2 regions of the Bradyrhizobium erythrophlei genome follow, and region 2 is predicted to be linked to the other one. Evidence: predicted binding sites of a transcription regulator. Region 2 holds the regulator's gene; the other holds the start of a gene.
What was found. Region 2 encodes LexA, which represses DNA repair genes until DNA is damaged. Its sites were predicted from a motif close to TGTTCNNNNTGTGTTCNG; they were not measured.
Positions count from the first base shown of each region.

Region 1: a site for LexA is predicted at 4,145-4,162, ahead of BUA38_RS15960 (DNA recombination protein RmuC). Genes of this name have one in related genera too.

Region 1 is NZ_LT670849.1:3,414,247-3,422,143, reverse strand. Features, by position in the region: gene BUA38_RS15990 (DUF805 domain-containing protein) at 1-219, shown strand, start outside; gene dapE (succinyl-diaminopimelate desuccinylase) at 216-1,382, shown strand; gene BUA38_RS15980 (GIY-YIG nuclease family protein) at 1,439-1,741, opposite strand; gene truA (tRNA pseudouridine(38-40) synthase TruA) at 1,820-2,557, opposite strand; gene fmt (methionyl-tRNA formyltransferase) at 2,557-3,489, opposite strand; gene def (peptide deformylase) at 3,495-4,022, opposite strand; gene BUA38_RS15960 (DNA recombination protein RmuC) at 4,194-5,399, shown strand; gene BUA38_RS15955 (AmpG family muropeptide MFS transporter) at 5,448-6,818, shown strand; gene BUA38_RS15950 (hypothetical protein) at 6,815-7,261, opposite strand; gene recR (recombination mediator RecR) at 7,285-7,890, opposite strand.
Region 2 is NZ_LT670849.1:6,621,003-6,628,899, forward strand. Features, by position in the region: partial or broken gene BUA38_RS31825 (ComEC/Rec2 family competence protein) at 1,968-3,341, shown strand; gene BUA38_RS31830 (hypothetical protein) at 3,366-3,707, opposite strand; gene BUA38_RS31835 (hypothetical protein) at 3,844-4,263, opposite strand; gene lexA (transcriptional repressor LexA) at 4,500-5,204, opposite strand; gene glp (gephyrin-like molybdotransferase Glp) at 5,393-6,604, opposite strand; gene BUA38_RS31850 (HAD-IA family hydrolase) at 6,643-7,272, opposite strand; gene BUA38_RS31855 (alpha-hydroxy acid oxidase) at 7,311-7,897, opposite strand, start outside.

The sequences.
Region 1 (7,897 bases), 3.2 Mb from region 2:
TGGACGATGCTCGTTGTGATGATCTGGGGCTTTGTCGAGATTTATTGCCTGAAGGGGACGCGCTGGACCAATCGCTTTGGACCCAATCCGCTGCCGAAGGACCAGACGCGGGCGCGGAGCGGGCACACAAGCTCTGGCTGGGATCAGGCGAGTGCGATTGAATTCGTTCCACATCAAGCTAGCCCGCTGCCCGGCATGCATGTTAAGCGGGGGACATGACTGATGCCCTCTCGATCACCCGCGATCTCGTTCGCTGTCCATCGATAACACCGGCCGATGCCGGGGCGCTCGGCGTCCTGGAAAAGCTCTTTAAGGCTGCCGGATTCGAAACCCACCGGGTCACCTTCAGCGAAGCCGGCGCCGCCGATATCGACAATCTCTACGCGCGCATCGGCAACACGTCACCGCATATCAGCTTCGCCGGCCACACCGACGTGGTGCCGCCGGGCGATGAGAAGGCATGGACGGTCGGCGCTTTTTCCGGCGAGGTGAAAGACGGCTTTCTTTATGGCCGCGGCACTGTCGACATGAAGGGCGGCATCGCCTGCAGCGCCGCCGCGGTGCTGCAATATCTCGGCCAGCATGGCGGCAAGCCGCGCGAGGACGGCACAGGTTCGATCTCGTTCCTGATCACTGGCGACGAGGAAGACGTCGCTGTCAACGGCACGATCAAGCTGCTGCAATGGGCGGAGGCGCGCGGGGAAAAGTTCGATCATTGTGTGCTGGGCGAGCCTTCCAACGTCGAGACGCTCGGCGACTGCATCAAGATCGGCCGCCGCGGATCGCAATCCGGCACGCTTTATGTCGAAGGCGTTCAGGGCCATGTCGCCTACCCACACCGCGCCTCGAATCCGGTGCCGGATATTTCGCGGCTGATCGTGGCGTTGAGCGAGGAGCCGCTCGATCATGGCAGCGCGCAATTTCAGCCGTCGAACCTCGAATTCACGTCGGTCGATGTTGGTAATCCCGCCACCAACGTCATTCCCGGACAGGCGCGCGCCAAGTTCAACATCCGCTTCAACGACCGGCACACGCAAGGCTCCTTGCGCGAACTGGTCGAGGCGCGCCTTGCAAAGGCGACCGGCAACCGGATCAAGGCGCATATCGTCTGGGAGCCGTCGAACGCGAACGTGTTCGTGACCAAGCCCGGCGCGTTTGTCGATCTTGCGGTCGCGGCGATCGAGGACGTCACCGGCCGCAAGCCGGAACTGAGCACGAGCGGCGGCACCTCGGACGCCCGCTTCATCTCCAACTATTGTCCGGTGATCGAATTTGGTCTCGTCGGCCAGACCATGCACCAGATCGACGAGCGCACGCCGGTCTCTGACCTGGAGAAGCTGACGAAGATCTATCGCGGAATCCTGGATCGGTATTTCGCCTAGCCCTCACTGTCATCGTCCGCGAAGGCGGACGATCCAGTACTCTGAGGCTTTTCCATTTAATCGCCGCCGGCTATCCCGCGATATAGGTCATCCCAATTGGGATTATTTTCTTCGATGAGGCGTATCTTCCACGCACGGTTCCATTTCTTAAGCCGCTTCTCGCGCTTGATCGCATTTTCTGGATCATCAAACTGCTCGAAGTACACCAACCTGCCAACGTCGTATTTTTCAGTGAAACCTTCTACGGCCTTGAGACGATGCTCGGCCACGCGTCGCACGAGATCGTTCGTCACTCCGACATAAAGCGTTCCACCAATCTTGCTGGCAAGAATATAGACGTAGAGATTTCGTGATCTCATTTTAATCGGAGCCGTCCCAGCCCAACTTCGACAACTCGGCTTACTGGATACCCCGCCTTCGCGGGGTATGACGTCAGGTTAGTAATCCACCCGCACCAGATAAAGCCCGTCGGGCGGCGCGACCGGACCGCAAGCGGTGCGGTTCTGCGCTTGAAGCGCTGAAGCAAGGTCATCGGCGTTCCAGCGCCCCTCGCCGACCCAGACCAGCGAACCCACCATCGAGCGCACCTGGCTGTGCAGGAACGAGCGCGCCGAGGTCAGGATATCGACCGCATCGCCGTTTCTGACGACATCGAGCTGGTCCAGTGTCCGCACCGGCGATTTCGCCTGACATTCGGTGTCGCGAAACGTCGTGAAATCGTGCTTGCCGACCAGCCGTTGCGCGGCCGCATGCATCGCATCGCTGTCGAGCGGCCGCGGCAGCCGCCAGACGCGGCCGATATCGAGCGCGAGATTGGCGCGGGTGTTCCTGATCCGGTAGCGGTAGTGGCGCTTCTTGGCGGAGAAACGCGCCTCGAAATCATCGGCCACAATGTCCGCCGACAGCACGCCGATCGGGTGCGGCCGCAAATGCGCGTTGAGCCCGTCGCGAAATCGTCCGGGCACGAAATGCTTGGCGATGTCGCAATGCGCGACCTGCCCTAGCGCATGCACGCCGGCATCGGTGCGGCCGGCGCCATGCACGCGCACGTCTTCGCCGCAAATCGCTTTCACCGCGGTCTCCAGCGCGCCCTGCACCGAAGGCCCGTTCTCCTGGATTTGCCAGCCGCTATAGGGGGCGCCGTCGTATTCGAGGATGAGTTTGTAGCGGGGCATCAGGTGAGCCACGCCGGCGGCTTGAGCTGGGTGCCGCGTAAAAATTCTTCCGTTTTCATCGGCTGCTTGCCGGCGCGCTGCAACTCGACGATACGCAAGGCACCTTGCGCGCAAGCGACCGTGAGGCGATCGTCCAGCACCGCGCCCGGTTGGCCGGAGCCGGAAGCGACTTCACAGCGCAGAATCTTGACGCGTTGGTTTGCGCCTTCAAGCGGCATCTCGCACCACGCGCCCGGAAATGGCGACAATCCGTGAATATGGCGCAGCACCGCGCGAGCCGGCTTGTTCCAGTCGATATGCGCTTCAGCTTTATCGATTTTGGCGGCATAAGTGACGCCTTCGCTCGCTTGCGGCGTCAACTGCAGCGTACCTCGTTCGAGCGCGCCCATCGCCCGTGCCATCAGGTCGCCGCCGAGCGGCGCCAGCGCATCGTGCAGGTCAGATGCGGTCATCATATCCGTGACGGCTAAGCGTTCTGCCATCGCCACATCGCCGGTGTCGAGCCCGACGTCCATCTTCATCACCATCACACCGCTCTCCGCATCATCAGCCATGATAGCGCGGTTGATCGGAGCGGCCCCGCGCCAGCGCGGCAGCAGCGACGCGTGAAGGTTGAAGCAGCCGAGTTTTGGCGCGTCCAAAATTGCCTGCGGCAGGATCATGCCATAGGCGACGACGACAGCCGCGTCTGCGTCATGCGTGCGAAATTCGTCGAGCGCGTCCAGCGTTTTCAGCGTCGACGGCGTCAGCACGGGAATGCCGAGCCGATGCGCCTCCTGTTCGACCGGACTTTGTTGCAACTTCATGCCGCGGCCGGCGGGTTTCGCCGCGCGGGTATAGACGGCCGCGATCTCGTGGCCCTGCGCCACAAGCTCCAGCAACGTCGGCACCGCGAAGTCCGGCGTACCCATGAAGATCAGGCGGAGGGGCATCGGCCCTAGTCCTCTGCGCGCTTGGCAGCCTTGGTGAACTTCTTCAGCACGCGGTCGCGCTTGAGCTTCGACAGATAGTCGACGAACAACACGCCGTTGAGATGGTCGATCTCGTGCTGGATGCAGGTGGCGTAAAGCCCTTCCGCATCTTCCTCGTGTACCTTGCCATCGAGATCGGTGAAGCGCACACGCACCTTCGCCGGCCGCTCGACCTCCTCGTAATATTCGGGGATCGAGAGACATCCTTCCTCGTAGATCGAGGTCTCTTCCGAGGACGAAATAATCTCGGGATTGATGAAGACGCGCGGCTGCGGATTGACTTCGCCCTCTTCGTCTTTCTTGGCAAGGTCCATTGTGATCAGCCGCAACGGCTGCGCGACCTGGATCGCGGCGAGCCCGATGCCCGGCGCGTCGTACATGGTCTCGAACATGTCGTCGGCCAGTTTTCGGATCTGGTCGGTGACTTTCGTCACCGGCTTGGAGACCAGCCGCAACTGTTTGTCGGGAAGGATGATGATCGGTCGTAAAGCCATGGCGCGCGATTTACGGGGATCAAGTCAGGCGGTCAATGCGGCGGGAGAGCCGTTTACCCCCTCTTAACCATGATTGTTAGGGAAGCATTAACCAAGAAAATTTACCCGATATTTACCATAAATGTTCCCTCTTCGTTCGTGTTCAAGGCCGAATCGGATACTAAGAGCGGCATGAACGAGATTCTTTTCATGGTCGGCGCCATGCCGATCCGCACCGGCGAAGCGCTGATCGGTTTTGGCGTGCTCGCGCTCATCCTGCTCCTTGTCATCGCCATCGTGGTTGCGCGATCCGGCCGCCGCGGGGCCGCGCTGGCGATGGCGCAGGCGATCCGCGCCGACGAACTTGAGGAGCGCCTGAGCGAAATGCTGCGCGCCCAAAGCGAAGCCACCGGCCGCGTCGACGCCATGGGGCAGGCTCTGGCCGGACGGCAGGCCGAAATGGCCCGCGCCGTCTCCGAGCGGCTCGATTCGGTAACGCACCGTGTCGGCCAATCCATGGAACAGACCACGCGCCACACCATGGATTCGCTCCGCGTGCTGCACGAACGGCTCGGCATCATCGACAATGCGCACAAGAATCTCACCGACCTGACGTCGCAGGTGACGACGCTGCGCGATGTGCTCGCCAACAAACAGTCGCGCGGCGCCTTCGGTCAGGCGCGGATGGAAGCGATCGTCCAGGATGGCATGCCGAAAGGCGCTTACGAATTCCAGCACACGCTTTCGACCGGAAAGCGGCCGGATTGTGTGGTGTTCCTGCCTGACCAGCGGCCGCTTTGCATCGACGCCAAATTCCCGCTGGAAGCGATCACCGCCCTGCACGATGCCCGCAGCGACGAGGAAAAGAAGATCGCCGCGCAACGGCTGCGCGGCGACATCATGAAACATGTCGGCGACATCGCCGAAAAGTACCTGATCGCCGGCGAGACCCAGGACACGGCGCTGATGTTCGTGCCGTCGGAATCGGTCTACGCCGAAATCCACGATCATTTCGACGACGTGATCCAGAAGGCCTACCGCGCCCGCGTGGTACTGGTCTCGCCCTCGCTCCTGATGCTCGCGATCCAGGTGATGCAGCAGATCCTGAAAGACGCTCGGATGCGCGATGCCGCGGACCAGATCCGCACCGAAGTGCTGAACCTCGGCGACGACCTCGGACGCCTGCGCGAACGCGTGCTGAAGCTGCAAAAACACTTCTCCGACGTCAACGAGGACGTCCGGCAAGTCCTGATTTCGGCCGACAAGATCGAAAAGCGCGCCGGCCGGATCGAGGAACTCGACTTCAGCAAGGATGCGCCCCCCGAGCCGCCGCGTCTCGTCAAGCCGGGCACGCCCGAACTGTTTCCGTTGCCCCGCAAGTTGCAGGCGGGGGAGTAGCCTTCACCTCGCCGCACACCGCCAGCCAGAATCTGCTAACACCGCGGCATGACAGCCCCGGACACCGCATCACAGGCGCCCTCATCATCCGCCGACACGCCCTCCTCCTGGCGCGATGGCCTCGCCGTCTACCTGCAGCCCCGCGTACTGATTGTGCTGTTTCTCGGCTTTTCGTCCGGCCTGCCGCTGGCGCTGTCGGGATCGACGCTTCTGATCTGGATGCGCGAGGCCGGCGTCGATCTCGGCACCATCGGGCTGTTTGCGCTGGTCGGCACGCCCTATACCTTGAAATTCCTCTGGGCGCCGCTGGTCGACGCCCTGCACGTGCCGTTCTTCACCCATGCATTCGGACGCCGCCGCGGCTGGCTGTTGGTGTCCCAACTTCTGCTGATCGGCTCGATCCTGCTGCTGGCGCTGACCGACCCCGCGCGATCGGCCGCCTTCGTCGCATTCGCCGCGCTGCTGGTGGCGGCGATGTCGTCGACGCAAGACATCGTCGTCGATGCCTTTCGCGTCGAAAGCCTGCCCGAAAGCGAGCAGGCCGCCGGCATGGCCGCCTATGTTGCAGCCTACCGCATCGGCATGCTGGTCTCGACCGCCGGCGCGCTGTTTCTTGTCAGCGCCTATGAAGGCGCAGGCATCACGCGTACCTCGGCCTGGATGTGGGGCTATGTGACCATGGCCGCACTGGTCCTGATCGGGACCGTGACCGCACTCGCGGCCACCGAGCCGGAACCATCCGTTCGCGCGGACGCCGCGACCAGCACCCAGACCGCGTTCACGCGCGTCCTCCATGCCGCGACCGGCGCGTTCTCCGAATTCCTTCTGCGCCAGGATGCGCTTGCGGCGCTGGCGTTCGTGGTGCTGTTCAAGTTCACCGACGCGTTTTCCGGTTCGATGACCGCGCCGTTCGTGATCGATCTCGGCTTTTCCCGCAACGATTACGCCGCCATTGTCAAAGGCGTCGGGCTTGCCGCGACGTTGATCGGCGGCTTTGCCGGCGGGTTCGTGGCGCGGCGCTATTCGCTGGCCGCAAGCCTGTGGATCGGCGGTGTGCTCCAGGCGGTCGCCAACCTTTCTTTCTCGTGGCTCGCGATCGTCGGCGTCAACCAGTGGGCTCTGGTGCTGGCGATCACGGCTGAAAACTTCACCAGTGCCATCGGCACCGTGATCTTTGTCGCCTACCTCTCAGCGCTGTGCCGGAATCCGCTGCACACCGCGACCCAATATGCGCTGCTCACAGCACTTGCCGCCGTCGGGCGCACCTATCTCTCATCCGGCGCGGGCTATGTGGCGAAAGCGACCGGATGGCCGCTGTTCTTTGCGATCTGCGTCGTGGTCGCGGTCCCGAGCCTGTTGCTGCTCACATACTTGCAGCGGCGCGGACATTTCGAGGCGCTTGGCCCGATCAAGGTCTAGTGCTTGCTCACCACGCTCCACTTGGTGACGATCGCCTCGCTCATCTGTCCGGCAGCTTCGGCACAGGCAACTTCGTCCACCCGGAGCGAGATTTCCTTGCCGACGAATCCTTTCAGCTTGGCGATATCGGCGTCGCCGCTGGTGACGATCTGAAACGTCTCGGGGCCGGTCTCAAGCCCGCATAGGCCGCCGGGCGGCGGCAAACGATGCGGCTGGCTGGTGAGTTGATAGGTCGCCGCTGGCTTGCCCTTCTTGCCACCCCGGCTGCGAAGCGCATTGAGCTCGCCCGACAGGATGTCGCCGGCCTTGATCAAGGTGCCGGCCTTGTTGCTGCCTTCGGTGACGGGCTGATCCTGCTGTTGTGCGTGCAAGCCCGGCAACGTCAATGCCGCTGCCATCGCTGCACCCAAAGCCAGTCGTTTGCCGAATCCTCGTTTCGTCATTTCACCAATTTCCGTGGTTTTGGCTAAAACAGGGTTCGCTGCCGCATCGCCGCGGATAACGTTCCCTCGTCGAGATAATCGAGTTCGCCGCCGACCGGCACGCCATGGGCCAATCGCGTGACCCTGACATTGGCTTCCTGCAAGAGGTCGGTGATGTAGTGCGCGGTGGTCTGGCCGTCGACGGTCGCATTCAGCGCCAGGATGATTTCACCCACCTGCGGCTCGTGCGCACGTTTGACCAGTGCGTCGATCGTGAGATCCTGCGGGCCGACGCCATCGAGCGGCGACAGCGTCGCGCCAAGCACGTGATAGAGACCATTGGAGGCGTTCGCCCGCTCCAGCGCCCAGAGATCGGCAACGTCGGCGACCACGACGATGATCGACTGGTCGCGCCTGGGATCGGTACACACCGTGCAGGGGTTTTGCGTGTCGATGTTGCCGCAGGTCTTGCAGACCTGAATTTTACCAATTGCCACCTGAAGCGCTGAGGACAGCGGCGTCATCAGCGCCTCGCGCTTCTTGATCAGATGCAGTGCCGCGCGCCGCGCCGAGCGCGGTCCCAGTCCGGGCAACCGCGCCAATAGCTGGATCAAGCGTTCGATTTCGGGGCCGGCAACCGCAGAGGCCATAGGCTAG
Region 2 (7,897 bases):
GCCGCTCACGGCCGACGCAGGCGAAATGCTGATTGTGGTCGCCGTTATCACAGCTAACGCGGCAGTAAGAGCTACCGAAAATCGAAACATGACCAAATCTCCTCTGAAATCTTTGATCGGGAAATTAACGCGACATCATAACGGGCACCCTGCATCAGGTCGAGCAGCAAGAAGTAGGTGCCCGGAGACGGCAGGGAAGACCCTCCAGACCCTTGCTTAGCTCGTTCACGCTCCGATCGCGATCCGTTGCCGTTCAACGCTGTTCCTAACAAGGGACTGTACTTCTGAGAACACGCTGCGGATTCAATGAGTTGCTCGCTCGCGCTTTTGACACACTGACACAGGCGCGAGCGAGATCAATCACTTAGGTTGACACACGGACCTTTGCCGAGACCGCGCCAACGAGAACAGGGCGCGGGGCTTCGGTCCCGCGCTTTTAAGCTCTCAGCGACGAGTGGCTAATGGGTCAGGTAAGCCTCGAGCGCATGCACCAGGAAAATGCTGGCACTGATCGTTGCAGCGACCGCAATGACAATTTCGAACATTGGACCGGATCCCAAAAACAAGTGCACTAATCATTCCCTGAGTTTTCTCAGGCCAAGCTTCGGAGCTGCGTCATGCAGGAGCGGAAATAGGCTCGATACAGAATGTTGAGTATGTACGACATGATCTGACTCCATTGTCTGATCTACGCGTACCCTGAAGGCTGCTCCTTGGTCTGTTTCAGGAGTATGTTGTCGAGTGGCAAATCGTGTTTCGTGGCCTGGTGTCCCTGGCCGGCCGCAACGGGCCGCGGTTTCGGCCCCGCGCTCACACAGCCGGTGCAGGCTTCAAGCCCACCGACTTAACGCGGGGGGTTTCTCTTTTGCAGTTGTCGGGCGCAGCGAGTTGCTGCCGCTGCCCTTCAAGGCGGTGCTGCTTTCGGAGGGCGCGCGCGGCCGAAAATCTGGCAGCCCAGCGCTGTTCGCACCGTCTTTCGATGTCCAAGGGGATATTGCTCATAACTGAAAAGCTCCGGGTTTTGCGGTCGCCCCCGGTCTAAGGCCTCAACGCGCGCGGGCCTCTAAAGGTCCATCCAATGGCGTCTCGAGGAATCTGCGCTGGTCCCGATCGGCGGCTCATGACAGCCCGCGAATCCCGGACCCCATCCGGTGAGTTCTGCGCAGTTTTTTTGTGTCAGGATGACTGGCTTGAACCGTGTCGGCACAGGCGCATATTCGTCGGATGTCCGAGCAGCGACCAACTTTCGTGGCGCGGAAAAATCCCGGGTCTGGCTGGGGCGTCGATATTCTATGGCCCGATGGCGAAACGGAAGTAGTCAAGGGTTTCATTACCGAGCATGACGCAACCAAGTGGATTGCTGAGCACTCGCAGGCGAACGTCCTAGCGGCCCGCTATCGCCAAGAATCGAGCTCACGATGAGCGGCCCTATCGGTCCGCCCAGAGACTCGGGATTTTGGAGGGATGATATGTCCCAAGCACCGAATTTCAGGGTGTGGGCCGCTCGTCTAGCGAGCAAGGCTGACAAGGAGACTGACCCCCGCGAATCCCTGCGCCTCATGAGCATCGTTGAATATTGGAAGCGGCTCGCTGATTTGGACGACTGGGAACGCGACGGCTTCCGCCCAGTTTCCGAGGATATCTCGCACCAGCGGCCTTCCTAGAGTGAAATCAAACACACTAAATCGCCCGCAAAACGGAGCTTCCGTCGGGCTTCATATCTGTGCCGTATCCGGAGATGCCGGGGGCGATGTCGACCGTGTCCCTGCAGGGGGGTCTCGCATTCCAGCCTGGGAGCGTGTCCTTGCGGGGCCCTTGATCCAAGCACCTAGGCAAGGTGCCAGCGTTCGCAAACCGCAACAATGCACAAGCGGGGAGGGTGGCCCACTTGCTTCCCAGTCAGAACAAACGGGAAGCAAATTGCCGCTAAGTATCTATTTTACGGTCTAAAATAGAACGCTTGACACGTGTCGGGCTACCACATGGCGGTGGTGGCGGGCGTGGTGTTCTTTGCCATTCGCGCGCTGCTTGCGCTTTTCCCGGTGCTGACCGTGGCGTTCCCCATCAAGAAATGGGCCGCCGCGGCCGCACTTGCCGCGGCTACCTTTTATCTCCTGCTGTCGGGCGCCGAAGTCGCCACACAAAGATCGTTCTACATGACTGCCGTGGTGCTGATCGCCGTCATGGTCGATCGCCGCGCCATCACGTTCCGCACGCTTGCACTGGCGGCGATCGTGGTGCTGGTGCTGGCGCCGGAGGCGCTGGTGCATCCAAGCTTCCAGATGTCGTTTGCGGCAACGCTTGGCCTTGTCGCGCTGGTTCAGATCGGCATGCCCCGCTTGTTCGCGACGCCGGAAAATTCGACGGCGGCCAAGGTCGCGCTGTGGGGCGGACGTGAACTGGTGACGCTGGCGCTCGCTTCGCTGGTTGCGGGTCTCGCCACCACGCCCTATGCCGCCTTTCATTTCCACCGGATCACGCCGTACGGTCTGCTTGCCAATCTCGCGGCGATGCCGGTGGTGTCCGCCATCGTGATGCCCGCGGGTATGCTCGGGCTTGTGGCGATGCCGTTCGGCTTTGACGGCTTCTTCTGGTGGCTGATGGGGGTCGGCATCGGCTGGATGATCGTGGTGACCGAGTGGGTCGCAGCGCTTCCCGGCGCCATCGGCCGGGTCTCGGCTTTCGGCACCGGGCCACTGATCGCCTCCAGCCTGGGAATTGTGCTGCTTGGACTGTTGCGGACGCCATTGCGCTGGCTTGGGGCCGGCTTGCTTGTGCTGTCGGTGATCGCCGTGATGGCTACGCCAAAACCGGACGTGCTGATTTCGGCTGACGGTCATAACGTCGCCGTCCGCGGCCGTGACGGGCGGCTGCACCTGATGAAGACGGCGAAAGATGCGTTCCTGGTCAAGGAATGGCTGGCGGCTGACGCCGACAGCCGGGATGCGACCGATGTTTCACTTGGCGATGGCGTGTCCTGTGACGGCGAAGGCTGCGTCGTGCCGATGGCCGACGGGCGCTTTGTCGCGCTGTCCTTAAAACCCGACGGGCTGGCGGACGACTGCGCCAGGACCGCCTTGATCGTGACGGCGAGCCCCGCGCCGCCGAGATGCCAGGCGACCGTGCTTGAACTGAAGCGATTGCGCGCGCAAGGCGCAATGGCGCTGCGCTGGACCAGGCGCGGACTTGTCATCGATGCGGTCAAGCCGAGGGGTGCAGACAGACCTTGGGCGCCAGCCACCGGTGATGCCGAGACCGACAGGGAGCTTGCCGTTGGAGGCGCCCCGGCGCGCCCGGCCGACGCTACACCGCCGGAGGCGGAGCTTCAGAGCGAGGACTGATGCTCCGTCGGCGCCGGCGGCCGATCAGGCGGCTGCGTGCTGGTCGTGGAAATCGTCGTTGCCGTGCAGTTCGAACGCACCAAGGTGGAATTCGTCGGTCTCGATTGGTTCACCCGACTCCGCCGCCAAGGGCGGCGAAGACGTCTGAACAAGGGTGAAGCGCGCGTTCGGAAACTGCTCCCAGATCGCGAGATCGTCAGGCGCCACCGTCAGCCATCCGAAGCGGAACATGTATCGGCCAGGCTCGGTGACGTGCCCGACCTGCTGCCATGTGACCTTATTGACCGGCAAAAGCGCCTCCTTTGCGAGATCCGCGGCCCGGCTGACCATCGTCTCCCGGTCGGCCGATTGAACGCAGCAATCCATGCGTTCGTTCCTCAAACGCATCGAGGTGCAAGGCGAAGGTCGTCAGGGCCAGCTTGAGCTGATTCAATTCCCTGACGCGCTTATCGTTCGAGGAACTCATGACGCACTAAACAAACTGGCTACTGCCCGTTGGCTTTCAGCCCGTGATCACCGGCCGCGGCTGCGGAGTGCCGGCGAGAACGGGGCGAGGGACGGCCTGCTTGATGGCAGGCAGCTGCAACACGGTCGCGCGTTGCCCCTCGCGGAGCAGCGTCACCAGCACATGGCTGCCGTCAGGAAATTCGATCGTGTCGTGATGACGATCGGTAAGATGGCGATCGATCTCGCCGAGCTTGCCGACCCGGAAGGCCGAGCGCCGTGTCCAGAACCAGCGGCTGTCGTATCTGACGTTGTCGGCAAAGGCGAGTTCCGTGCCCGGCAACAGGCAGACCGCGACTTCGGGTTCGGCTTCCGACGCAAAGCCCTTGGTGGACGTGCCGCGGAAGGTCGTGGTGATCAGCGTCTCGCCCGCTTTGGCAGGGCGCGTGGCGACGGCGTGCAGACTATAGTCACACATCGGATGGCTCCTCGCTTGAGATAGCCGGCCGCGTCTCTTCCATCGAAAAGAGGCGCCAGCCTCCATCTTGATGAACATTAGGGTGCGATTGTGTTGCCGCTTGGCGGCAATTCTGCGGCTTGCCGGTCGGCGTCGCATCACAAATTTGTTTTGCCAATACAATACGCTTTGAGGAACCTTTTGGTTCCGCGGAAATCGCCAGACACCGGTGTGTTTGCGGAAGGTGGGTCCGGAGCTCAGTATTTCCGGTAAAGGCCGATGAGCTTGCCCTGAATCTTGACCCGGTTCGGCGGCAGGATGCGGACTTCGTAGGCCGCATTCGCCGGCTCGAGTGCAATCGATGCACCGCGACGGCGGAAGCGCTTCAACGTGGCTTCCTCGTCGTCGATCAGGGCGACGACAATGTCGCCGGTGTCGGCGGTTTCGTTGCGCTGGATCAGCGCCATGTCGCCATCCAGGATTCCCGCTTCCACCATCGAGTCGCCGCGCACTTCGAGGGCATAATGTTCGCCCGCGCCGAGCATATCCGGCGGCACGCTGATGGTGTGGCTGCGGGTCTGCAACGCCTCGATCGGGGTGCCGGCCGCGATGCGGCCCATGACGGGCACGGCGACCGGACGGTTGCCATCGTCCTCCGCACCGGCGCTGGGGCCGCGAACCTTGCCAAGCGTGCCTTCGATGACGCTCGGGGTGAAACCCCGCCGGCTACCGCCGCCGGCGCTGGCCAGTTCCGGTAACTTGATGACTTCGATCGCGCGGGCGCGATTGGGGAGGCGGCGAATGAAGCCCCGCTCTTCGAGCGCGGTGATCAGACGGTGAATGCCGGATTTGGAGCGCAGGTCGAGGGCGTCCTTCATTTCGTCAAAAGAGGGCGGCACGCCCGACTCCTTCAGCCGTTCACTAATGAACCGCAGAAGTTCGTATTGTTTGCGTGTCAGCATCTCGACCAGTCCCCAGGTTGCTGTCGTTCAGTTTCCGAGACGTCTGGCGTTCAAGGCTTGAGGGAGCCCGAAGATCATCGCCAAACTTCAGAAACAAATCATGAACGAACACTATCTGTTCCATATGTGTTCCGCAACCACTTAATTTTTCGTCAATGAGGGCGAGCGCGCCGAGCGCTCGAACCCGCTCAGGCGGGGAGCCTGAGGATCTCGCAAACTCTGCCTGCGTCAGCCGCCGGCGCAAACGGCGGACGTATCAGAAGTGCCTGTGCCGCAGCGAGATTCCCAAGCAGCGAACTGTCCTGCTGATTGACCGGGGTTGCGATCAACGCGCCGTCCTCGCGTGTCGTAAGACGGGCGCGCAAATAGTCCTCGCGCTGATCGTTGGCCGACACGCCATGCCCCAACAGCGCAGATTCGGTGGTGTGATGGATCACTGTTTGGCCGCAGAGTTTGCGAATCAACGGCACGAGAAACAGGAACGCGCATACGTAAGACGATACGGGGTTGCCGGGCAGGCCGATCACGCGCATGTCCCCGAGGCGACCGTGCATTAGCGGCTTGCCGGGCCGCATGGCGATCCGCCAGAAGGCCATCGCCACGTTTTCGGCGTCGAGCGACTTCTTGACCAGGTCGTGGTCGCCGACCGAAGCCCCTCCGGTCGTGATCAGGACGTCGGCGCCGCTATCGCGCGCGCGGCGAATTCCGCTCCGGGTGGCCTCGAGCGTATCCGCGGCAATGCCGAGGTCGAGCACGTCGGCGCCTTCGGCCCGGGCGAGCGCCCGCAGCGCATAACCGTTGGAATAGACGATCTGGCCGGGCCCGGGGGTTTGACCCGGCATCACCAACTCGTCGCCGGTCGCCAGCAGCGCCACCTTTGGCCGGCGATGAACGGGCAGCAGAGGGTAGTTCATGGAGGCTGCGAGCGAGAGGTCGCGGTCGGAAAGCTCCTGGCCCGCCTTGAGCAACACGTCGCCTTCACGAAAGTCGACGCCGGCGCGGCGAATGTGGCGGCCGGCGATCGCGGCTTCGGTGATTTTGATCCCGTCGCCCTCGACCACGGTATCTTCCTGAATGATGACGGCATCGGCGCCTTCGGGGATCACGCCGCCGGTAAAGATGCGTACCGCCTCGCCCGCGCCTACGACGCGATCGAAAGGCCGTCCGGCGGCGATCTCGCCGATGACCTTGAGGGGTGTGCCGGCTTGCCTGGCATCTGTCGCGCGGACCGCATAGCCGTCCATGGCCGACATCGCCTGCGGCGGCTGGGTACGCAGTGCGGCCAGATCGCGCGCCAGAATGCGCTTGAAAGCCAAATCCAGCGCAGTCATTTCCTCGGGCAGTGCTTCGGCGCCCGAAAGAACCGCGGCCAGGGCATCGGCGACCGGCATCAGTGCCACGACAGGACTCCGCGAATGAACACGTTCAAACCGCCTTCCTAGATTCCGAGCGCTTGAAGCGCGCGAGCGACGTCGCCGGACGAGGTGACCCGAACCGCCTTGAGGCCGCGCTCGCAGGCACCCCTGATGTTTTCGTCGAGATCGTCGAAGAACACAATGCGTTCCGCCGGCACGCCGATGGCCTGCACGACGTGATCATAGGCTTCCGCGTCCGGCTTTCGAAGCCCGATGGTGGATGATAGAAAAATCTGATGGAAATGGCCGAGCACTTCCGCATATTGAACGGAAAAATAGGCGCCATGCACCGCGTTCGTATTCGAGAACGCATAGAGCGGCAGGTGTTTCGCGGCGCGGGCGAGCAGGGTTTTGATCCCGGGTATTTCGCCGACAAAGATCGCGTTCCAGCCGTCGACAAATTGCGCGTCGGAGAGTTCCACACCGAGAGAGGATCTTAAGCCGGCAAAGAAGGCCTCGTCGCTGATCTCGCCCTTCTCGTGCTGGTGGTACAATTCCCCGCGCAGGAAGCGCTGTCCAAGCAGGACAGGTTCGCATCCAGCCTGGCGGGCCCAATGGTGAAGGGTGCGGTCGAAATCGATATCGAGCACCACCCGCCCGAGATCGAACAGCAAGGCGTCGGCGTCGCCGGGCGAAAGTGGTGGCTGGTTCACGGCTGGTTGCCTGCCATCAGATCGGCGCCGCTAACTCGTCAATACCGATAAGGCTCGATGTCGAGAAGCGGGAAGGCGGAGAAGACGCCCGGCAGGTTGGTCGGCATCGCTGGGTGCAGATAGGATTTATCGAGCTCGGCATATTTGGTGACGCCCAACAGGCCAAGCGTGCGGAGCACCTCGTCTTCCAACAGCTCGAGCATCCGCACGATGCCGCTTTCACCGGCAGCCGCCAGCGCCCAGCATTGCAACCGGCCGATGCCGACGAGGTCCGCGCCCAGGATCATTGCCTTGACGATGTCGGTGCCGCGGCAGAACGAACCGTCGACCATGATTTTCGCGCGGCCTTTGACGGCGCTCGCGATCTCCGGCAACACATGCATGGAGCCGCGGCCGTGATCGAGCTGGCGGCCGCCATGGTTGGAGACGTAAATCCATTCGACGCCATGATCGACCGCGATCGCCGCGTCCTCGGCGGTGGCGATGCCCTTGATGATCAGCGGAATCTTGTACTTGTCCTTGATGAGCTTGACGGTGCGCCAGTCGAGGCCCTTCTGGAAGTCGCCGCCGGTGGCGCGCAGGCGGCTTTCGCGTACATAGCGCTTGGCGATATCGCGTTCGCGGC